4 regions of the Streptomyces sp. NPDC046900 genome follow, and region 1 is predicted to be linked to each of the others. Evidence: riboswitches for the same ligand, from Rfam matches in the RefSeq annotation. Region 1 holds a riboswitch; each other region holds the start of a gene.
The links. A riboswitch is a leader RNA that binds a small molecule or an ion and turns the genes downstream of it on or off. The one in region 1 is predicted to bind cyclic di-AMP.
Positions count from the first base shown of each region.

Region 2: another riboswitch for cyclic di-AMP. It lies ahead of ABZ904_RS26800 (transglycosylase family protein); the one in region 1 lies ahead of ABZ904_RS16870 (transglycosylase SLT domain-containing protein).
Region 3: another riboswitch for cyclic di-AMP. It lies ahead of ABZ904_RS36350 (NlpC/P60 family protein); the one in region 1 lies ahead of ABZ904_RS16870 (transglycosylase SLT domain-containing protein).
Region 4: another riboswitch for cyclic di-AMP. It lies ahead of ABZ904_RS11660 (C40 family peptidase); the one in region 1 lies ahead of ABZ904_RS16870 (transglycosylase SLT domain-containing protein).

Region 1 is NZ_JBEYXD010000014.1:109,577-115,712, forward strand. It holds gene fahA (fumarylacetoacetase) at 1-662, opposite strand, end outside; gene ABZ904_RS16865 (HAD family hydrolase) at 1,098-1,961, shown strand; gene ABZ904_RS16870 (transglycosylase SLT domain-containing protein) at 1,955-2,458, opposite strand; cyclic di-AMP (ydaO/yuaA leader) riboswitch at 2,463-2,631, opposite strand; partial or broken gene ABZ904_RS16875 (CocE/NonD family hydrolase) at 3,004-5,075, opposite strand; gene ABZ904_RS16880 (polyprenyl synthetase family protein) at 5,449-6,136, shown strand, end outside.
Region 2 is NZ_JBEYXD010000031.1:1,900-8,035, reverse strand. It holds gene ABZ904_RS26805 (transglycosylase family protein) at 68-1,030, shown strand; cyclic di-AMP (ydaO/yuaA leader) riboswitch at 1,230-1,395, shown strand; gene ABZ904_RS26800 (transglycosylase family protein) at 1,400-2,080, shown strand; gene eno (phosphopyruvate hydratase) at 2,391-3,677, shown strand; gene ABZ904_RS26790 (septum formation initiator family protein) at 3,777-4,247, shown strand; gene ABZ904_RS26785 (DUF501 domain-containing protein) at 4,521-5,126, shown strand; gene ABZ904_RS26780 (Ppx/GppA phosphatase family protein) at 5,123-6,064, shown strand.
Region 3 is NZ_JBEYXD010000059.1:26,297-32,432, reverse strand. It holds gene ABZ904_RS36365 (NlpC/P60 family protein) at 1-632, opposite strand, end outside; gene ABZ904_RS36360 (hypothetical protein) at 1,065-1,418, shown strand; gene ABZ904_RS36355 (tellurite resistance/C4-dicarboxylate transporter family protein) at 1,396-2,370, opposite strand; gene ABZ904_RS36350 (NlpC/P60 family protein) at 2,479-3,651, opposite strand; cyclic di-AMP (ydaO/yuaA leader) riboswitch at 3,660-3,829, opposite strand; gene pcrA (DNA helicase PcrA) at 4,237-6,136, shown strand, end outside.
Region 4 is NZ_JBEYXD010000008.1:225,043-229,693, reverse strand. It holds partial or broken gene ABZ904_RS11685 (aminotransferase class I/II-fold pyridoxal phosphate-dependent enzyme) at 1-50, shown strand, start outside; gene ABZ904_RS11680 (DUF397 domain-containing protein) at 194-418, opposite strand; gene ABZ904_RS11675 (helix-turn-helix transcriptional regulator) at 428-1,288, opposite strand; gene ABZ904_RS11670 (ATP-binding protein) at 1,538-1,996, shown strand; gene ABZ904_RS11665 (DUF6328 family protein) at 2,061-2,594, opposite strand; gene ABZ904_RS11660 (C40 family peptidase) at 2,674-3,147, opposite strand; cyclic di-AMP (ydaO/yuaA leader) riboswitch at 3,151-3,346, opposite strand; gene ABZ904_RS11655 (hypothetical protein) at 3,801-4,109, opposite strand; gene ABZ904_RS11650 (ATP-dependent Clp protease proteolytic subunit) at 4,117-4,651, opposite strand, start outside.

The DNA of each region.
Region 1 (6,136 bases):
CAGAGACCGAACACATGGTCGCGGAAGCCGGACAGCGGGACCGGCCGGCCCATCTGCGACGGCACGCCCACCACGAATCCCACCTCGGCCTCGATGTCCAGGCGGACGGAGGGCCCGAAGACCGGCACCGGGTCCGGGGGCGCCTTGCGCTGGCCCTGCGGACGGACGACATCGGTGCCCGACACCACCACCGTGCCCGACCGGCCGTGGTAACCGATGGGCAGGTGCTTCCAGTTGGGGGGCAGCGAGTCGGGCGCGTCGGGGCGGAAGATCCGGCCGACATTGCGGGCGTGGTTCTCGGAGGCGTAGAAGTCGACGTAGTCCGCCACCTCGAAGGGCAGGTGCAGGGTGACCTCGGAGAGCGGGCGCAGAAGGGGTTCGACGGTCTCCCGGTGCGCGGGCACCGTCACCCACGCCGTCAGCGCCCGGCGGACGTCCGACCAGGCGGTGCGCCCCGCCGCCAGCAGCGGGCCGAGCGACGGCCGCGCCAGCAGGGCGGCGTAAGGGGAGCCGAGCGCCAGCGCCGCGGCGCCCGCGTCCAGTACGTGGTCGCCCAGGCGGACGCCGACGCTCCGATCGTCGGAGCCGATGGGCGAGAACACGCCGTAGGGCAGATTGTGCGGGCCGAAGGGGTCGCCCTCGGGGAGGTCGAAGGGGGGCATCTGATGCTGCCTCGCTTTCGTGCACTTCTGGTGTGCCGGGCATGGGAAATGTGTTCCATGTGGTCGCCGCACACGTTACGGGGGAGTCGCCTGTCTGGGCAGTGTCGAAGTGTTCGCTATGTCCGAATAGGTCTTGTCGGAGCAATCAATTCCGGCTTGGCGTCCTTCAGGGACACAGACGAAGTGGGTCCGGTCCATGGGGGCCTCGTGGTCGACAGCGCCGGCAATGTGCCGTTCGACGCGGACCGCGACGTACCGGGGCTCATAGGGAAGGGCTCAACGGCGCGTGGGGAAGGGGGAGTCGAGCTGCCGGTCGCCGTTCCCGGGGGCCGCGACGCGAGGGAGGATACCCGTGCGTGCCGGGCTGCGTGGGATATCGGATGCCGTCCGGTAACCGCCCGAACGCTGAGGTGTTTCCATCCGTATTCTCTGATCATGGCCGCACCCCTCGCTTACTCACTCATCGCCACTGACCTGGACGGAACGCTGCTGCGTGGTGACGACACGCTCTCCGACCGGTCAAGGGCCGCGCTGGAACGGGCCACCGCGGCCGGTGCACAGCACCTGGTGGTGACGGGCCGCCCGGCGCCGAGGGTGCGACCGCTGCTCGACGACCTCGGCGGCAGGGGGCTTGCGGTGTGCGGACAGGGCGCGCAGGTGTACGACGCCGGCGCTCAGCGGCTGCTTTTCTCCGTCACCCTGGACCGGGAGTTGGCCGAAACCGCGCTCGGCAAGATCGAGGCCGAGGTGGGGCAGGTGTACGCGGCCGTGGACCAGGACGGAGTGCACGGGCTCACGCTCATCGAGCCCGGCTACCAAATGCCGCATCCCACGCTGCCCGCGGTGCGGGTGGAGCGGCGCGACGACCTGTGGTGCGAGCCCATCAGCAAGGTGCTGCTGCGCCACCACACCCTGTCCGACGACGAGTTGGCGACGGTGGCCCGTGGCGTGGTCGGTTCTCTGGCGACGGTCACCATGTCGGGACCCGGCACCGTCGAGCTCCAGCCGTGCGGCGTCACCAAGGCGACGGGGCTCGCGCTGGCCGCCGGTTTCCTGGGCCTGAGCCCGTCGGGGACCATCGCGTTCGGGGACATGCCCAACGACATCCCCATGTTCGACTGGGCGGCGCACGGCGTCGCCATGGCCAACGCCCACCCGGAACTCAAGGCGGTCGCCGACGAGATCACCACGTCGAACGAGGACGACGGCATCGCCGTCGTCCTCGAGCGACTGTTCCCGGCCGCCATCCCCCGGCAGGCGGCTGCCGGTCAGGGGTTGGCGGCCCGCGGACCTCAGTAGGCGCTGTTGACGTTGTCGATCGAGCCGTACCGGTGGGCGGCGTAGTTGCACGCGGCCGTGATGTTCGCGACCGGGTCGTAGGGGTCGAAGGGCGTGCCCGACACGTGGTACGTCCGGAAGGTCGGGTCGATGATCTGGAGGAGCCCCTTGGACGGGATGCCCTTGCGGGCGTTGGAGTCCCAGAGGTTGATGGCCTTCGGGTTGCCCGAGGACTCGCGCATCACGTTGCGGTAGATGCCGTTGTACGAGCCGGGGATTCCCTTCTGGGCCATGATCGCGAGCGACTGGCGGATCCAGCCGTCGAGGCTACCGGCGCGGGACGTCACGCTGGCGGCCTTCGTCGGAGCGGCCGGCGTGGCGGCCGAGGCGCAGGTCGCACCCATGATCGGCAGGGCGAGAACCACGGCTCCGGTCCCCGCGGCGGTGAGTGCGCGGCGGATGCGGGTGGCCTTGGAGTTGCGGTCCTGGCGACGTGCGGGCAGGGCGAAAGCGGACATGTGGCATTCCTCTCCGGCGCCTGCGAGGTGAGCTGTCGGGTTCGGGCGGGGAGGTGCCCGGCCGTGTCCTCGGTGTCGAGGCACGGCTTCACCCCAAGCCGTTCCGGCACGCTGTCCGGCTCGGCGACTTACCTGGGTCCCCCGCTCCTGCCGTGGTGGGTCGATGGCTTCTCGAGCGGCGGCAGGATTCGGCGGCCCGCTCGGGTCGAAGGGAAGGTATGCGAGAGCACATGTCGGGAACAAGCCTGGAAGTCATGCTCCGGCCCGATTGACCCTGACATTGGGGAATAAGGGGTGTGATCCTCTTTGCCGAGAGATGCTCAACTTGGCATATGCAAAGGGTGATTGGGTGACCCGCCCGAAAGCCCCCCTCCGGTGGGTGCGTGACCCAATTCACTTCGCCCTTGCGTGAGACCCGATCGGCAACTAAGGGGCTAATACGGCAATTCGGACAGGCGGATGCGCACACCTCCCCCGTCCGGCATTCCGGCTAATCGGGCATATTGCCCTATAAGGGCTTGGGGTGGCGATCGGATGCCTCGCCTCTATCCCGTTCCGCGGGGGATCCGTTTCTCCCATGTGCGGTGGAACACCACCTCATAGCCGTCCTTGCAGACGACCTCGTGAGAGGTGACGAAGTCCGTCTCGGTGCAGGTGAGCTCCGCGTGCGTCTCCACCCTCGCGTCCCAGCCCGACTCCGGGCGGTGCAGCCGGACCGACCAGTCGCAGCGGATGCGGGCGGTCAACGGACCCGAGTCCTCGATGGTGTACGCCTCCAGCGCGTCCTCGCTCACTTCGAGGCCGTCGGGATACACGCGGGTGCCGTCCCGGCGCGGGTCGACGACCAGGAGCCACTCGCCCTTCGCCACGTCCCGCACCACCAGGCGCTCCGGGCGGGGTTCGTCGAGCGTGGCCGGATCGCTGACGCCGAGCGGCTCGGACTGCTCCGGTTCCCCGAAAGCGATGCGCGGCCCCTGCTCCCGGGTCCGCACCGGGAGTTCCAGCGAGCTTCCGGCCGGGTTCAGCGTGAAGCCCGCCTCCGAACCCGGCCGGGGCCACGCCCACGGCCAGTACGCGGAGGAGACGGCCAGGCGGATGCGGTGGCGGGGCGGGAAGGCATGGCCGACACCGCTCAGTTCGAAGACCACGTCCTCCGTCGTGCCCGGAATCCAAGGGGCGGCCCGATCAGGACCGCGGCGCGCCCACAGGTTCAGGACTCCACGGGTGACCAGCGTCGAAGACCCGTCGGGCGCCACGTCGCAGAGACGGGCGACCACTTGGCCGCCCGGCACCGGACAGGTCAGCCGCAGCCGCACCCGGGGACGCCCCAGCACCCAGGTCTCCTCGGCGGGTTCGAACTCGAAGCACACCGACCTCGCGTCCTCCTCGCGCTGGTCCGACGGCAGATCGGCGTGGTCGCCACGGGGGGCGAAGCCGCCCGAGTCGAGGCCGGTGTGCATCGGGGACCGGACGGGCACGGGCGCGCCCTGGAGCGCGTACGGGACCCGGGTGACGTTCGGTGAGGGCCAGGACGGCTCGCCGACCCAACGGCCCGGCAGCGCGTCGTAGTGCGTCGCCGGAGGGTGCGGGTCGCTGATGTACACCCGCAGCGGCGGCTCGGCCATGACTCCCGTGTCCTCGCCCTTGAGCCAGTGGTCCCACCAGCGCAGCGTCTCCTGGAGGAAACCGATCGCCGGACCCGGCAGCCCGTGGTCCGGGTACTGGTGCGACCAGGGACCGATCAGACCGCGTACGCGATCGGCCGGAAGGTGCTCCACGAGCCCGAGGACGGCGTCCCGGTACGGGTCGTGCCCGCCGCCCACCGCGAGCACGGCCGCCCGGAGCGCACCGTGGTCCTCCCGGATGCCGCCGTGGCCCCAGGGGCCGTCCCACACCGGGTGGGCCGGCCAGGTGTCGACGAGCGGGTCGAGCGCCTCCAGGCGGTCGGCCCAGACGTCCCGCCACACCGTGCCCACATGTGCCGGGTCCGGCGGACGGGCCGCGAGGGCGACCAGGGCCGACGCACGGGCGGGCAGGTCCCCGGCGAGGACGGAACCCCCCAGGTGGTGCAGGTCGTTGTCCAGACGCACGTCCCCGGCGCACACCGCGACGACCGCCCCCAGCGGCTCGGGCGCGAGGGCCGCGACCCTGAGCGAGGCGGTACCGCCCAGGCCGATGCCGAACATGCCCACACGGCCGTCGCACCAGGGTTGAGCAGCCAGCCATTCGACGACCTCGGCACCGTCGGACAGCCCGGTGGCCGTGTACGCGTCGGCGGGCCGGCCGTCCGAGTTGCCGTGCCCGCGCGCGTCGACCCGTACGGAGACATAGCCGTGCCCCGCGTACCAGGGGTGCCGCTGCCAGTCGCGGGGCGCGGTGGAGTCGGTCAGGCGGCCGGGGAGGTACTCGAGGAGGGCCGGGACCGGCTCGGCGGTATGCGGGCGCCACGCGCGCGCATACAGACGAGTGCCGTCCTGGAGCGGGATCCAGAAATCACCGTGAGCCGTCGGGTGGGGGAAGGACGTACGGATGTGCATGTGCGTACCTCGGCTCCTCGGCGATGTCCGCAGCCGACCGGGGCGGCGGCGCGGCCGCGGGGCGGTGACCTCCCGTTCACGCGCGGTCGGGTGACGGTGACCGGTGTGTATGGTTCGGGCGCCCGCGACCCGGTGGGGTGCGTCCGGCGGGGTACACGGGAGGACGTGAGGGGGCCGGCACTGGCTGCGAGAGGTTATTTCCGGGTATGTCGATGAAGATGTGTTCATATCACCTGATCAAGAACATACCGTTCGTGATTCGATACCGCCCGGCCTGGAACAGTGGGCGCTCGCGGTGATCGAAACGTGACCGGATACGCTGACTTGAGTGATGGCAACGACAGATCGACAAACTCGGTGAGCCACGTCGACAGACAGCGTCATCGACCGAGTGACCGTGCTTGAGACCGACCGTGTGATCGTCAGCAGACGTCAGCAGACAGGAGACCCCACGTGACCGTCGTCGGGCCGTTCGGGCTGAGCGTGCGGGACCAGGCTCTGGAGGCCGATGTCCAGGCCGGACTGGCCGCTGTCGAGGAGGGGTTGCTGGACGCCACCAAGAGCGAGGTGCCCTTCATCACGGAGGCCGCGCAGCACCTCGTGCACGCGGGCGGCAAGCGTTTCCGGCCGCTGCTCGTGATGCTCGCCGCGCAGTTCGGCGATCCGTACGCGCCCGGCATCGTGCCCTCGGCCGTGGTCGTGGAGCTGACCCATCTCGCCACGCTGTACCACGACGACGTGATGGACGAGGCCGAGGTGCGGCGCGGGGTCGACAGCGCGAACACCCGCTGGGGCAACGCGGTCGCGGTCCTCACCGGTGACTTCCTGTTCGCGAGGGCGTCGCACATCCTGGCCGACCTCGGCCCCGAGGCGGTGCGCATCCAGGCCGAGGCGTTCGAACGGCTGGTCACCGGCCAGATCCTGGAGACGGCCGGCCCCCGGGACGGCCGCGACCCGGTGGACCACTACCTCGACGTGCTCGGCGGCAAGACGAGCTCCCTGGTGGCGGTGGCCTGCCGCTTCGGGGCGATGATGTCGGGTGCCGACGAGACGGTCGTGGACGTGCTGACGCAGTACGGCGAGCGGCTGGGCGTGGCGTTCCAGCTGGCCGACGACGTGCTGGACATCGCCTCGGACTCGC
Region 2 (6,136 bases), on a different contig from region 1:
ACGCAGCAGCGCGACGATTCGCCTCAACCGTCGCGCCGGTCCCTGCTGTCGTGTGAAAGGCAAGCGCATGCTCTCCGGGAACGGCCGTCACCGTCGCCCCCGCCAGGCTCCGGCTCTCCTTGTCGCGGCAGGGGTGACCGGTTCAGCGATCGTGATTCCACTGCTGGGCGCCACCGGTGCGAGCGCGGCCTCCGGTACCACCTGGGACCGGGTCGCGGAGTGCGCGAGCGGAGGCTCCTGGAGCGCGGACACCGGCAACGGCCGCTACGGCGGGCTCCAGTTGACGCAGCAGGACTGGGACGAGTACGGCGGCCTCGACTACGCCCCCAGGGCCGACCAGGCGAGCCGCTCCCAGCAGATCGCCGTCGCCGAGAGGATCCTCGACGACCAGGGCGTCTCCGCCTGGTCCGCCTGCGGTCTGGTCGCCGGCCTGAGTGAGGACTCGGCCTCCGCGCACGTCGACACCGGCCTCGCGGGCGAATCCTCCGACGGCGGCTCCTCCTCCGGCTACGGCATGGACTCCGGACTGTCCGAGTCGTCCGGATCGACCACTTCGGGGCACTCATCGCCTTCTTCGTCCGCCTCCTCCTCTTCGTCACCTTCCTCCGGAGGGAGTGAGGAGTCCTTCAAGGGTGCTTCCCGATCGGCGGGGTCTCAGGGTGACGGCGACGCGTCCACTGAACCGACGAAGAGCGACGAGTCGGACAAGTCCGGGCAGAGCGACACCTCTTCGAGGGCCGGTCGTCATCGCGGGAGCAGCGCCGACGAGAGTGCGGCGGGTGACCGTGCGGGCGACTCGGCCGCCCGGCATGCTTCGCGCGGCTCCAGCGCCGGGCGCGACGCCGCCGACGACTCGTACACCGTCCGGCCCGGGGACAATCTGACGGCCATCGCCGACTCTCTTGACCTGAAGGGCGGATGGGCCACGTTGTACGACGCGAACAAGAAGACGGTCGGCGCCGACCCGGACCTCATTCTCCCCGGTCAGAACCTTGAGATCGGTACCGAGCCCGACGCCGGGCAGCAGTGAACTGCCTTGCCGTTCCAGGGGACTTCATGCCCTGGTTCGTGGCGAATGTCTGGTTTGGCGAGAGTGAGATATGAGTCTCATAAGCCCTGATCGTCTTTGAAATTCCGCGGATCGACTGCTTACGGTCGTGTCCGCTCGCCACAGCGGGCCCCCACGGTCGCAACGCCGAATCCTGCCAGCGGCCGTGTGGGAACAGTCGACGCGTCAAGCGCCGTAGGCAGGAGCGGGGGACCCAAGGTAAGCGCCGCGCCCGGACATTGACCGGGACGGCTCGGGGTGAAGCCGCGCACCACGTCGTGCGCGGCCGGGCAACTCAACCGGCCCGAACCCGACAGCTCACCTCGCAGGCGTCGGTGAGGGGATCGAACCATGCTGTGTTCCGGCAAGGGCAAGCACCGCCGCCCGTCCAAGGCCACTCGCGCCGTCACGCTCGCCGGTGTCACCGGCGCCGCCATAGCCGCTCCGCTGCTCGCGGCCGGCAACGCCTCGGCCGCCACCTCGGCCGAGTGGGACGCCGTCGCCCAGTGCGAGTCCGGCGGCAACTGGGCCATCAACACCGGCAACGGTTTCTACGGTGGCCTGCAGTTCACGAACTCCACCTGGGCCGCCTACGGTGGCACCGCCTACGCCGCGCGTGCGGACCTGGCCGGCAAGGCTCAGCAGATCGCCGTCGCCGAGAAGGTCCTCGCAGGCCAGGGCAAGGGCGCCTGGCCGGTGTGCGGCAAGGGCCTGTCGAGCGCCCCCTACAACGGCGCCGCGGCCTCCACGAACAAGTCCGCGAAGAGCACCCCGACCACTCGCTCGACCGGCGAGCAGACGGCCAACCGCTCCGCGCAGCGCCCGGCTCCCCAGAAGACGGTCACCACCCCGACCGGCCAGAAGGTCAAGAAGGGCGACGGCGAGTACAAGGTCGTCAAGGGTGACAGCCTCAGCTTGATCGCCGCGAAGCACCACGTCCAGGGCGGCTGGAAGAAGCTGTTCCAGCTGAACAAGGACATCGTCAAGGACGCCGACCTCATCTACCCGGGTCAGCAGCTGCACCTGAAGTGACAGCTGCCGGGCAGCCGGCTCACAGGGTCCCCCCAGACGTGACCTCCATCGTGGGGGTCACGTGAGATCCACCCCCGTCCCCACGGGCTCCCCGCTCCGGTGCGTGTTCCCCCGTACGCACCGGAGCGGGGCCTTTTTGCCTGCGCGCCGTGCGATTTTCACCGGGCTTTCCTCTCCTTCTTTGTTCCGAGTAGGAACAATGTGTACCGTCACCCTGTCCTGGACGGTCGGTCGGCTGGCCGCCCACCCGGGACGGATAGGCTCTAGTCGCAAGGTGCCCCGCACTCTCAGCGTCACATCCATGAAGGAGATGCTCGTGCCGTCCATCGACGTCGTCGTAGCCCGGGAAATCCTGGACTCCCGCGGCAACCCCACGGTCGAGGTCGAGGTTGGCCTCGACGACGGCAGCACGGGTCGTGCCGCCGTCCCGTCCGGCGCCTCCACCGGCGCCTTCGAGGCCATCGAGCTCCGCGACGGTGACCCCAACCGCTACCAGGGCAAGGGCGTCGAGAAGGCCGTCCTCGCCGTCATCGAGCAGATCGGCCCGGAGCTCGTCGGCTACGACGCCACCGAGCAGCGCCTGATCGACCAGGCGATGTTCGACCTGGACGCCACCGACAACAAGGGCTCGCTCGGCGCCAACGCCATCCTCGGCGTCTCCCTCGCCGTCGCCCACGCCGCCTCCGAGGCGAGCGACCTCCCGCTCTTCCGCTACCTGGGCGGCCCGAACGCGCACCTGCTGCCGGTGCCGATGATGAACATCCTGAACGGCGGCTCGCACGCCGACTCCAACGTGGACATCCAGGAGTTCATGATCGCCCCGATCGGCGCGGAGTCCTTCTCGGAGGCCCTGCGCTGGGGTGCCGAGGTCTACCACACCCTCAAGAAGGTGCTGAAGACCAAGGGCCTGTCCACCGGTCTCGGTGACGAGGGCGGCTTCGCCCCGAACCTCGGCTCCAACCGCGAGGCCCTCGACCTCATCCTCGAGGCCGTCAAGCAGGCCGGGTACGTCCCCGGCGAGCAGATCGCCCTGGCTCTCGACGTCGCCGCCTCCGAGTTCTACAAGGACGGCAAGTACCTCTTCGAGGGCAAGGAGCGCTCCGCCGCCGAGATGACGGAGTACTACGAGGAGCTCGTCGCGGCCTACCCGCTCGTCTCCATCGAGGACCCGCTGTTCGAGGACGACTGGGCCGGCTGGAAGGTCATCACCGACAAGCTCGGCGACAAGGTCCAGCTGGTCGGCGACGACCTGTTCGTCACCAACCCCGAACGCCTCGCCCGCGGCATCGAGGAGGGCACCGCCAACGCCCTGCTCGTGAAGGTGAACCAGATCGGCTCGCTGACCGAGACCCTGGACGCCGTCGAGCTGGCCCAGCGCAGCGGCTTCAAGTGCATGATGTCGCACCGCTCCGGCGAGACCGAGGACGTCACCATCGCCGACCTGGCCGTCGCCACCAACTGCGGCCAGATCAAGACCGGCGCCCCGGCCCGCTCCGAGCGCGTCGCCAAGTACAACCAGCTGCTGCGCATCGAGGAGATCCTGGACGACGCCGCGGTGTACGCCGGCCGCAGCGCCTTCCCGCGCTTCAAGGGCTGAGTGCGCTGACAACGCCTTAGCCGGTCGTCCGTACGTCCCCGTACCCGGTCCCGTACCGTGTGCGGGGACGTACGCACGTATGAAGGGGAGGCGGGAGACATGGCCGGGAAGGACGGCGACCGGTTCTCCACCGCGACCAGGCTGCGGCTGCTCGGGGAGCAGACGGCGGCCCGGGTCTACCGCTCCCAGACCAAGCGGCAGGCGCGGCGCTCCCGGCTCACCGGCCGGGCCGCGTTGCTCGCCCTCGTACTGTGCTCACTGGTCCTGGCGCTGGCCTACCCGATAAGGCAGTACGTCTCCCAGCGCGCCGAGATCGCCGACCTGGAGCGGCAGCAGGCGCAGGCCCGGGAGCGGGTCGAGCAGCTGCGCGACCTCAAGGCCCGCTGGCAGGACGACGCCTACGCGGAGCAGCAGATCCGGCTGCGGCTGCACTATGTGATGCCCGGGGAGACCGGTTACATCGTGATCGACCCGGACGCCGCCAAGCGGGCACGCGCGGACCGTGCGATGGCGGCGCGCCCCTGGTACGTGAACATCTGGGACGGGGTCGACAAGGCCGACAAGCCGTGAACGGCGGCGCCGCGCCGAACCCTCCGGCGGGAGAACCGCCGATGCGCCCTGCACGGCTGAGCCACCCTCCTCGACTTGGCATCCTGGACGGCAGAGCGGACGCGAACCGATGCACCGTCGTGAACCGATGGACAAGTGAAGCGCCGTCCCGACCCGCGCCGGAGAGCGACCGCGACCGACGAGCCGACCATGAACCCGAGAGCCGCTGCGCCCGTTGACCCAGTGACCGGACGAACCAGCGCACCGATGAGAAAGACAGTCTGAAAGACAGCCATGGACATGCCCCCGCCGCCCACCCCGCGCACCGAGCCCACGGACGCGGACGTCGAGGCCATCAAGCAGCAGCTCGGGCGCTCCCCACGCGGGCTGCGCGCGATCGCGCACCGGTGCCCGTGCGGACAGCCCGACGTCGTGGAGACGGCGCCGCGCCTCCCCGACGGCACACCCTTCCCGACGACGTACTACCTGACGTGCCCGCGCGCCGCCTCCGCGATCGGCACGCTGGAGGCGAACGGCGTCATGAAGGAGATGACGGAGCGCCTGGCCACCGATCCCGAACTGGCCGCCGCGTACCGCGCCGCACACGAGGACTACATCGCCCGCCGTGACGCCATCGAGGTCCTGGAGGGCTTCCCGAGCGCCGGCGGCATGCCGGACCGGGTGAAGTGCCTGCACGTGCTCGTGGCGCACTCCCTGGTCGCGGGACCGGGCGTCAATCCGCTGGGCGACGAGGCGATCGCGATGCTGCCCGAGTGGTGGCGCAAGGGCTCGTGCGTGACGCCGGCGGACGCGCCGTCCGATGACGAGGGGGACGTGGAGACGTCGGGCACCGGCTGGTTCGCCGCCAAGCCCGTCGAAGATGAGGAGGACGAGAAGTGACACGCGTCGCCGCCGTCGACTGCGGTACGAACTCCATCCGGCTCCTGGTCGCGGACGCGGACCCGGCCACCGGCGAACTCCGCGAACTGGACCGGCGGATGACCATCGTCCGGCTCGGGCAGGGCGTGGACCGGACCGGACGGCTCGCACCCGAGGCCCTCGAGCGCACGTTCGCCGCCTGCCGGGAGTACGCCGAGGTCATCAAGGAGTACGGCGCCGAGCGCGTCCGTTTCGTGGCCACGTCCGCTTCCCGGGACGCCGAGAACCGGGACGAGTTCGTCCAGGGCGTGCTGGGGATCCTCGGTGTCGAGCCCGAGGTGATCTCCGGCGACCAGGAGGCGGACTTCTCCTTCACCGGCGCGACCAAGGAACTCGTGGGACGTGAGGACCTGGCCAAGCCCTTCCTGGTGGTGGACATCGGCGGCGGTTCCACGGAGTTCGTCGTCGGCGAGGAGCATGCGCGTGCCGCGCGGTCCGTCGACATCGGCTGCGTGCGGATGACGGAGCGTCACCTCGTGCGGGACGGCGCCGTCACCGACCCCCCGACGGAGGATCAGATCGCCGCCATACGGTCCGACATCGAGGCCGCGCTGGACCTGGTGGAGAAGACGGTGCCGCTCGTCGAGACACGGACACTCGTCGGACTCGCCGGTTCGGTCACCACCGTCGCGGCGATCGCCCTCGACCTGACGGAGTACGACTCCACGAGGATCCACCACTCCCGGATCTCCCATGACCAGGTCCGGGAGATCACCGAGCGGCTGCTGAGGTCCACGCATGCCGAGCGCGCGGCGATCCCCTCCATGCACCCGGGCCGCGTGGATGTGATCGGCGCCGGCGCCCTCGTACTGCTCGCGATCATGGAGCGGATCGGAGCCGCCGAGGTCGTGGTCAGCGAGCACGACATCCTCGATGGAATCGCCTGGTCCCTCGCATGACCGCGAGCGCCCCGCCGTGCGGGGCGAAGCAGGCGGCCGACGGGTTCTGACGTGTGCTCAGGAGGGGTGCGC
Region 3 (6,136 bases), on a different contig from region 1:
TCCACGCCGAGCGCGGCCCGCTCGCTCCACGTCAGCCCGGCCAGCAGTTGCCGCGCCTCGCCCAGCTTCTCGGTGATGGTCCGCTTCTGCCGGCTCAGCTCGGCCTGCCGCGACTTCAGGGAGGCCAGCTCCACCCGGGCCGCCCCGCGCAGCTGCTCGATCTCCCGCAGCTGCGTCCGCACCCGCTTTACGGCTGCCGCCTGCCGGCCGTCGAGCCGCTCGGCGAACGCCGCGTCATCGAGGTAGCGCCCCGGATCCGAGGAGAGCAGGAGCTGTACCGAGGGGTCGATGCCTCCGTTGCGGTACTGCGCCGCCGCGGCCGAGCCCAGCGCCTCACGTGCCGAGTTGAGCCGGTCCGTCCGGCGGGCCGCCTCGTCCCGCAGCACGTTGAGCCGTTGCTGGGTCTGGGCCGCCTTCTCCTTCGCCCCGTCGTACTTCTCGGTGGCGACCTCCGCCTCCCGGTACAGCTTGTCGACCTTGGCCTTGACCTGGGCCGGGGAGAGCGGGGGCTCGGCGTGCCCCGTTCCGTCGAAAGCCGTCGCGGTCGCCGCTCCCGCGAGGGCGATCGTGGCGGCGGTGCGGGCGGTGTTGCCGCCGAGCGAACGCTGTCTGGGCTTGCGGTGCGCTGCCACCTGACGTCCCGTCCTTTCGTACGACCGCCGGGGCCGGGGCCCCGGCGGTTCGTGCGTCCGGCGGCGGCCCGCACAGGGGGAACGGGCCGCCGCCGGACTTCTCGGCGGTGGTGTCCGACGGCCGCCCCTGGCCCGGGCGGCGGTGGGGAGCCGGTCACCTGGTGGAGGACGTTAAACCTCACCGTGACCGTCTTGTGACGCAAAGTACGGAAGTGACCCGACTGGACTGATGGTGACCGTATGTGAGCGTTATCCCGGCATGGCTGGGCCGACATCACGCTCTGCGATGACCGATGCGGCGGTTCCGGGAGCGGGAGAGTCGATGGAGTGCTATGGGGCGCATATATGCGTGATCCAGGGGCCGTGTGAGCGGCCTGACATCCGCGGGGCCGGTGTCAGGGGCCCTGCGCACCCCTGATTAGGCTCCGCCCCATGGACGTACTCATCCATCTCTTCGTCGGCCTGCACATCGTCGGCATCGCCGCGCTCCTCGGCGGCTTCCTCACCCAGATGAAGGCGATGGGCCGGGGCACCGCCCGCTTCGTGCCCGGCATGCTGCACGGGGCGCTGACCATGCTGGTCACCGGCGTCGTCCTGGTCGGCCTCAACCAGGCGGACCACCACTCGGTCAACACGTTCAAGATCGGTGTCAAACTGGCCCTGCTGATCGTGATTCTCGGCCTGGTCTACGTCAAGCGGGACGAGGAGAAGATCGACAAGGGTCCCTTCGCCCTCGTCGGTGCGCTGACCACCGCGAACATCTTCATCGCGGTGCTCTGGACCTGAGGCCTCCCAGGATCGACGAGACCGCCCCGGCGAGGACCACGCACCAGACGGCCACCGCGATCCACAGCAGGACCTCGCCGAGGCCGCGCAGCCAGGACACCCCGCGGGTGGCGGCGACCGACAGGCTCGCCACCGCCGTCATCCCCAACGGGAAGACCGTCGACCAGCGCCGCGTGTCATAGCGCAGCCGCGGCCGGAGCAGCTCGGCCACCGCCAGCACGCAGTAGAAGACGAGGGCGAGGACGAGGAGGGCGAGGGTGACTGCCCGCAGGACGTTTTTGTCGTCGTTGCTCCAGAGATAGCGCCCGCTGTGCCCGGCTGCCACGAGCCGGGACCCGGCCAGCGCGGAGATGGCGAGCGCGCCGCCCGCGATCCAGTGGTCTCCGGCACCGGTCGCCGTCTGCCGCAGGTCGAAGCACCGCAGCCCGATCAGGTAGAACACCAGCCCGAGCCAGAAGAGCACCAGCGCCGTGTGCACGAGCCATGCCGTCCCCACCGTCGCCCCGAGCAGCGCCGCGAGCACGGCGACCCCCTGCGTGGCCACGCACCCGAGGAACACGGCCCCGGGCATAGGCCGCTCCCAGCGCAGTGCGACCGGGAGGAGCAGGCCCACCCACAGCACGAAGGCCAGCGCGAGAAGTGCCTCGGCGAGCGGCCGCCCGCCCTGCATGGACACTCCCGTGCCCAGCGTGGCGGTCGCCGCCACAGAGGCGAGCGCGGCCGCCGTGAGAGCCTGCTGAGCCCACCGGTCGCGCTCCCACAGCACCCGTACGCCGACGTCGACGACGAGCCCCAGCCAGGCGGCGGCCGTCAAGGCGAGGGCGATACGGGAGAGGACCCCGTACCCGGTCAGATGCAGCCCGACCGACAGGATGCCGGTCGCCATCACGGCGGCCCCGGTGGCGGGCGGACGCTGTGTCCACCAGGTGCGGAGCTCGGAGGTGCCTGACATGCGCCTGATGCTAGGGACGCACACGCGCGATGCGTACGGGGCACGCGCGCGGGAGGGCCGAAAACAACCCCACGCGCGCGTGCCCCGTACCGGAAAGGGAAACCGGCCTCAGCCGGGCCGCACCACGCTGTGGATGATCGAAGCGCCGCCGTAGTAGACCGACTCCTCGCGGACGTACGCGCCGGGCTTCGGGGCGTGGATCATCATGCCGTTGCCGATGTAGATGCCGACGTGGCTGATGTCGTCGTAGAAGAAGATCAGGTCACCGGGCTGGGCGTCGGTGAGCGAGACCGTCGTGCCGGCGTTCACCTGGTCGTACGTGGTGCGTGGGAGCGACACCCCGGCGGCCTTCCAAGCGGCCTGGGTCAGCCCCGAGCAGTCGTACGAGTCCGGTCCGGTGGCGCCCCACACATAGGGCTTGCCGATCTGGGCCCGGGCGAACGCCAGGACCTGGTCAGCCTTCGTCGCGTTCGAGGAGCCCGTGGCGGACGTGTCCGTCGAACCGGTCGTAGTACTCGGCGTGCTCGACTGCGCCTTCTGCTGAGCCGCCTGACGCTGCGCGGCCTCTCGCTGTGCCGCCTGCTGCCGTGCCAGCTCTTCCGCCTGGCGCTGAGCCTCTTCCTGCTTCTTCTGCTCGATCGCGGCGAGTCGCGCCTTCTCCTCGGCGGTCAGATCCGAGAGCAGGTTCCGTGCGGCGGCGAGCTTCGTCTGGATGGTCGTCTTGCTCGACCTGAGGGTCTGCTGCGACTCCGTGAGCGTCTGCAGGCTCTGGGTGGCCTCGCGCCGCTTGTCCATCGTCGCGGCCTGGTCGGTGGTGTACTCGTCGACCGCCTGCTTCTGGCGACTGGTGAGCCGGCCCATCAACTGGGTCTGGTCGAAGTAGTCCTGGGGCGAGTCGGCGAGCAGGAGCGTGGCCGTGTCGGGGGCCGCCGCCCCCGTGCGGTACTGCGCGGCGGCGAACGAACCCAGCTTGTCCCGCGCCTCGTTGAGGCTCTGTGTGCGTCTGGCGACGTCGTCCAGGAGCGTGTCGACGCGCTTGCGTTGGCCGGCCGTCTTCTCCTTGGCGGCGTTGTACTTCTCGGTCGCCGACTCGGCCTGGCGGTAGAGGTCGTCGACCTTTTTCTCGACCTCTTCGATGCTCGGCTTGCCGTCGGTGGAGGGCGCGGCGTTGGCCGTCTGGGAGAGCAGGGCCACGGAGGTGAGGGCCGCCGTCGCGAGGGCGGGGGTCCGTATGCCTGCGATGCGCGTGCCTGAGGGGCGGGCCTTGCGGTGCGGCGCCATGGGAGGCGACTCCTTCCGTACTCCGCCTACCGAGTTAGCTGTCGGGTTCGGGCGGGTGGTTCGGAAGGCGTGCCCTACGGCCTTGCCCCGAAAGGCGGTCGGCCGATTCACCCCGGGATCGGGTGGGTCCCCGGCTCCGGCTGCCGCGAGGGCGCACCGGACTCGGCGGAAGCCGCGCGACCCGGCGACCTTCGCCGGTGGGGGTCGTACGGCCCGCCGGGAACGGTAGCCAACTGATGTGGTCCGTGTGAAGGTTGATGTTCGATATGCCCGATACATTTTCGTGACCTGGCTCATGAATCCGTCGGCCCGTGGTCAATATGGGCAGGTCTGTGATGAGTTGACTCGTTCCTGACGCGGCTGCCGGAGGGGTGTCGTCTTCCTGTCCGCACGGGCTCGAGCGGGGCCCTGGGCAGGCATGTCCGCCCCATGCGATCCGTTTCCGCTGGTGACCGATCGATCCCGGAAGGTGACGGAGTCCTTGTGGCCGAATTCGGAAGATCATCCGTCGGGGAGCCCAGGCGGGCCGGTGTGTTTCCCGGGCGGCGGTCGGTTGTCGGTCGGGCGGCCTAGACTCGGAGAGCGATGAGCAGCCTCTTTGACGACAGCTTCCTGGCGGACCTCAAGGCCACCCCGGCCGCTGAGGAGCAGCCCCCGCCACCCGAGGACGATCACGCTCCGGAACCGGTTCCGGACGATCTGTTCGGCGGGCGTTTCGACGTACCCCCGGACCGTGAGGCGTACTACAGGGACGGCGCGCCCCGCCCGGTCATCGACCCCCAGGCACTGCTCCAGGGGCTCAACGAGAACCAGCGCGCGGCCGTTGTGCACGCCGGCTCCCCCCTGCTCATCGTGGCCGGCGCCGGCTCGGGCAAGACCCGTGTGCTGACGCACCGCATCGCCCATCTGCTGGCCGAGCGCGGCGTCCACCCCGGGCAGATCCTCGCGATCACCTTCACCAACAAGGCCGCGGGCGAGATGAAGGAGCGCGTCGAGCACCTCGTCGGCCCGCGCGCGAACGCGATGTGGGTGATGACCTTCCACAGCGCGTGCGTCCGCATCCTGCGCCGGGAGAGCAAGAAACTCGGCTTCACATCCTCCTTCTCGATCTACGACGCGGCCGACAGCAAGCGGCTGATGGCGCTCGTCTGCCGCGATCTGGACCTCGACCCCAAGCGGTACCCGCCGAAGTCCTTCAGCGCCAAGATCTCCAACCTGAAGAACGAGTTGATCGACGAAGAGGACTTCGCCGCGCAGGCCGCCGACGGATTCGAGAAGACCCTCGCCCAGGCGTACGCGCTCTACCAGTCCAGGCTCCGCGAGGCGAACGCGCTCGACTTCGACGACCTGATCATGACGACGGTGAACCTGCTGCGCGCCTTCCCGGACGTCGCCGAGCACTACCGCCGCCGCTTCCGCCACGTCCTCGTGGACGAGTACCAGGACACCAACCACGCCCAGTACGCCCTCGTCCGGGAGCTCGTCGGCACCCGTGAGCACCCCGTGGACGTACCGCCCGGCGAGGACGAGTTGCAGCCGGCCGAACTGTGCGTCGTCGGTGACGCCGACCAGTCGATCTACGCCTTCCGCGGCGCGACCATCCGCAACATCCTCCAGTTCGAGGAGGACTACCCGGACGCCACCACGATCCTGCTGGAGCAGAACTACCGCTCCACGCAGACGATCCTGAGCGCCGCCAACGCGGTCATCGAGCGCAACGAGTCCCGCCGCCCGAAGAACCTGTGGACCAACGCGGGCGCGGGCGCGCGGATCACCGGCTACGTCGCCGACACCGAGCACGACGAGGCCCAGTTCGTCGCCGAGGAGATAGACCGCCTCACCGACACGGGCGAGGCGAAGGCGGGCGACGTCGCCGTCTTCTACCGCACGAACGCCCAGTCCCGTGTCTTCGAAGAGATCTTCATCCGCGTCGGCCTGCCCTACAAGGTCGTCGGCGGCGTCCGCTTCTACGAGCGCAAGGAGGTCCGGGACGTCCTGGCGTATCTGCGGGTGCTGGCGAACCCGGAGGACTCCGTGCCGCTGCGGCGGATCCTGAACGTGCCGAAGCGGGGGATCGGCGACCGTGCCGAGGCGATGATCGACGCCCTGGCCCAGAGGGAGAAGATCAGCTTCCCGCAGGCGCTGCGTCGCGTGGACGAGGCGTACGGCATGGCGGCCCGCTCGACCAACGCGGTCAAGCGGTTCAACGCGCTGATGGAGGACCTGCGGACGATCGTGGAGTCCGGCGCGGGACCGGCCACCGTCCTGGAAGCCGTCCTCGAACGCACCGGCTATCTGGCGGAGTTGCAGGCCTCGACGGACCCGCAGGACGAGACCCGCATCGAGAACCTCCAGGAACTCGCCGCCGTGGCCCTGGAGTTCGAGCAGGAGCGCGGCGAGGGCGCCGCCGGAGCCGCCGCACCGGGCGGCACGCTGGCCGACTTCCTGGAGCAGGTCGCCCTGGTCGCCGACTCCGACCAGATCC
Region 4 (4,651 bases), on a different contig from region 1:
ACGGTCAGATCGAGCACGCCGTGGGGGTGATCGGCGAAACGCGACCGTGAGTCGGCGAAACGGCCGTGCCTCGCGCGCCGTACGGGTGATGCCTACGAGCTCGTACGAAGAGAGTGGGGGAGGAATTGCTACGGAAGTGACTCGGAAAGCGGTTCGAAATTGGCCGATTTGCTACCGAGTCGCAGGAACGTGATCACCTCAGTTCGGTCAGGAACTCCTTCCAGGCGTCGGGGCCGAAGACCAGGGCGGGTCCGCTCACGTTCTTCGAGTCGCGCACGGCCACCAGGCCGGACCAGCGTCCGGGGCCGGGCAGAGCGGTCTCGACGCAGTTGTTCATTCCCGTGCTGCGACTGCTGCGCAGCCACCGCACTCCGTGCAGCAAGGTGCTGGAAGGGATGTGTCGAGGCAGTGCTGACATGGTGACTCCTTATGCGTCGCCGGCCAACGCGGCGATGTAATCCAACGTGTCCTCGGGGGAAAGGGCGTGGATCCGAAGGGAGTTGAAGGCCTCGCTGTAGGCCTGGAGGTCTTCTTTCCGCTCCAGGTAGAGGCTACTCGTCAAGTGGTCGAGAACAACTACATCCAGATCAGATCTGCTCGGAAATGAGAAGATAACGAAAGGTCCGGTAACGCCGATATGCGCCCCGGCGGCGAACGGCAGGACCTGGAGCCGGACCTGGGGCAGTCTGGCCGCGTCCAGGAGCCGTTGCAGCTGGCGCGCCATGACCTTCGGACCCCCGACCTCCCGGTGCAGCACCGCCTCGTCCAGAACCGCCCACAGGCTCAGCGGCGGATCGGCGCGCAGCACGTCCTGCCGGGCCAGCCGCACCTCCACCAGGGCGTCCAGCTTGTCGTCCTCCAGGCCGCCGACGGCGGCCCAGGTCACGGCCCGGGCGTACTCGGGCGTCTGGAGCAGCCCCGGCACCACGGAGGTCTCCAGCGTGCGTATCCCGCTCGCCTGTGACTCCAGGCTGATGAAATCGCGGTAGGTCGGCGGCAACACCCCGCGGTAGGCGTTCCACCAGTTCTGCCGCCCGCCGCCGTCCTCCGAGCCCGCGAGCATGAGCAGCAGCTCCCGCAGCTCGGGCTCCTCGACACCGTACGCGTCCAGCAGCCGGCCCACGTCGGCCGGTTTGACCCCGCTGGCACCCGTCTCGATCCGGCTCACCTTGGACTGGTGCCAGCCGACCAGGGCGGCTGCCTCACCGCTCGTGAGCCTCGTCCGGGCGCGCAGGTCGCGCAATTCGGCGCCGAGTTTGCGGCGGCGCACCGCTGGTCCGTACTGCATGGCCGACTCCCTCCGCATGGCGCGCGGTTTTCACGGCGACGGTAGAGGATGAGCCCCGGGGTCGCCCAAATACGGTCGGTCGTCGGAGAGTTCACCGCTTTGGGCGACAGATATATGCATATCTCGGGGGATCGCACCCGACAGGGGCCAGGTGATGGCAGGCTGGCGAGCAGCACCAAGTCCGGAACCGTTACTCGAACCAACCCCTCGTGTCGGACTCCGGTCCCGTGGGAAAGGGACGACGTCGCCATGGCAGATCATCAGGAAGCATCCGTCACTCTGCCGAGCGATCCCGCCTCGGTCTCCGCCGCCCGGAAATATGTCTCCGACATTCTCATCGAATGGGGACTGCCGGGCGACGCCGAAGTCGCCGACACCGTACGGCTGATCGTGTCCGAACTCGCCACGAACGCCGTCCAGCACACCCTGGGGCAGTCACCCACGTTCACGGTGGACGTCGTCCTCGACCGGGACGAGTTATTGCGCATCGCCGTCACCGACAGCCACCCGCGTTTCCCCAAACGCCTGCCCGCGGCCGTGCAACAGGACAACGGCCGCGGAATGGTGATCATCCGCTGGCTCGCCGCGGAGTACGGCGGCAAGCTGAGCGTGCGGCCCACCCGCGAGGGCGGCAAGACGGTCGCGATCGAACTGCCGTGGGCCGCACCCGTGGAGCCGGTCGCGGCGGGCGGCCAGCAGGGCCCCTGAGACCCGGCCGGCGCACTCGGCGCCGTGTCGTCTCGTCGCCCCGGGCGGGACCGGCGGCCGCACGTCAGCGAGAGGGCCCGGGGGTGTCCCGGCCGTCCGCCTGGTCCGTCGTCCGGTGATCGGTGATCGTGCGCTGGACCATCCGCGGCATGACACGCCACAGGCCGACGTAGACCAGGAAGGTGCTCGCACTGGCGGCGATACCGGCGATGCGACCCATGGCCACGTCCACCACCAGCAGCACCGACCCGGTGAACGCCAGCGTCAGGACCACAAGCCCGAGCGCGGCGAGGCGGGACGAGATCCGCACCACGGAGGGCTTCACACGCTGCTGGAAGAGGGTGCGGTGCAGCGCCGCGGGCGAGGTGAACAGGGCTGCGGCCAACACGGCCAGCAGGAGGGTGGTGACGTACGTGATGCGCTGGACCGTGTCGAGGGACGGGAAGCGCGAGGTGAAGGCGAGGGTCAGCAGGAACGCGAAGAGGATCTGCACCCCGGTCTGGGTGACCCGCAGCTCCTGAAGCAACTCGGAGAAGTTGCGGTCGGCGCGCTCCAGGGGTGTCTCGTTCCGATCCTGGTGAGGTAGTGGGTCGGCCATGGTGAACAAGTAACCGATTCGACCCGGCGCACGCCCCGGCGGGGTGGCGGCGCGCCGTGCCGCCACCCCGCAGGTCGAATCAGCTGACCCGTCCGTACCACACGCTCTTCGTCCAGATCTTCTGGAGCCTCACTACGTCCCCGGTCCTCGGGGAGTGCCAGATCCTTCCCTTCCCGGCGTAGATGCCGACGTGGTAGACGCTGCGGCCCCAGTGGAAGAACACCAGGTCTCCCGCCCTGCGGTGCGACGCGGAGATGTGGCGCGTCTTGTTGTACTGTGCCGCGGCGGTGCGGGGCAGCTTCTTGCCGGCCTTGTTGAACGCGTACACCGTGAGCCCCGAGCAGTCGAAGCGGCGCGGGCCGGTGGCACCGTACTGGTACGGCGATCCCTTCTTGGACGCCGCGATCTGCAGCGCCTTGGTAGCCGGAGCCGCGGCGGCGGCGTCGGTTGCGAGGCCGGGGGCCACGATGCTGCCGCCGACGGCGGCGAGAGTGAGAGCCGAGGCCGTGCCGGCCCGGGTCAGCAGCGACGGGACACGATTGAGCGCAGTCATGCGCAACCCTTCGTCAGCCGCCTGTGAAGGATGTCCTGTCGGATTCGGGCTGGCGAAGTAGCCCGGCCGCTCACGCGGCTTCACCCCAAGGACCGCCCGGATCTCTCCGGCGGCCCGCCTTGCTGGGTCCTCCACTCCTGCCGATCCATTTCTGTCGACCCGTCATCCGGGCGGCGGCAGGATTCGGCGTCCGCCCGGACCGCCCCGCCGTGGTGGCGGGGGCTTGTCGTCAGCAAGGGATCTTCACTCACGAGTGTCCAAAAAACACAATGGAACCGGTGGTTTGTGGCATTACTCACCACTCACCCGTTCGGCTGGACAGCCCTTTGTTCGGGCCGCGTTGAGGGGTGGGACGAGGCCCGGACCTGCGGTGGAACACCTCATCCTGGCCCAAGGGCAAGCGCGTTGCGCATGCCTCGCGGGCCCTTGGGATCATGGACGTCTACTCCGAGTGTGGGTAACCCGTTCGGCGCGTTTGAGCCGCGGTAAAGGGGTAGGGGTCGCCGCCCGATGCGCGGTGCGCGGCGACCGTCCAGTCAACTGCCCCGCCCCCGCGCACCAGTCACTACCCGTCAGCCAGCCGTCCCGCGCGGCGGTGGAGGACGGCGGAGCCGTCGCTCAGGCCGGCCCCGCATCCGCACCGATCCATCAGCTCAGTCGTCCGGTCCGGGAGGCACCGTGACACGGGCCGCGCGGCGTTCGCCGTCCAGGACGCGCAGCGCCCGGGCGAGCGTGCGGCCGTGCAGTTCGCTCTCCCCGCGCTGGTGCATCAGCGCCAGGGCCTCGCGCAGGGCCACCGCTTTGCCGACCAGGGCCTGGGCGGCGCGCAGTGAGCCGTAGGTGTCCCCGGAGTGCGCGGGGTTGATGCGGCCGACGAGGTCGACCACGTCGAGGTAACGGTCGATCAGTTCGGCTTCCGCACGGGTCAGCGGGGGCAGCGGAGGCAGTTCGGGCGGCAGCATCGACGGCTCACCTCGCGCCGGGCGCGGTGCGCGACGCCTTGCGGCTCGGGATGATGCGATCGACCAGCCCGTACTCCACCGCAGCCGGGGCGTCGAGGATCTTGTCCCGCTCGATGTCGGCTGCGATCCGCTCGGGACTCTGCCCGGTGTGCCGCGCGAGCATCTCCTCCAGCCGCCTGCGCGTGCGGATGAGCTCCTCGGCCTGGATGGCCAGATCGGTGGCCTGTCCCTGGATGGGCTCCGGCAGGGACGGCTGGTGGATCAGTACGCGTGCGCCCGGCAGCGCGAACCGCTTGCCCGGCGTGCCCGCGGCGAGCAGAACGGCCGCGGCGGACGCCGCCTGGCCGAGACAGATCGTCTCCACATCGCAGCCGACGTACTGGATCGTGTCGTAGACGGCCGTCATCGCGCTGAACGATCCGCCGGGGGAGTTGATGTACAGCGAGATGTCCCGGTCCGGATCCAGGTACTCGAGATGCATGAACTGCGCCATCACGTCATTGGCCGAGGTGTCGTCGATGGGCGTTCCCAGAAAGATGATC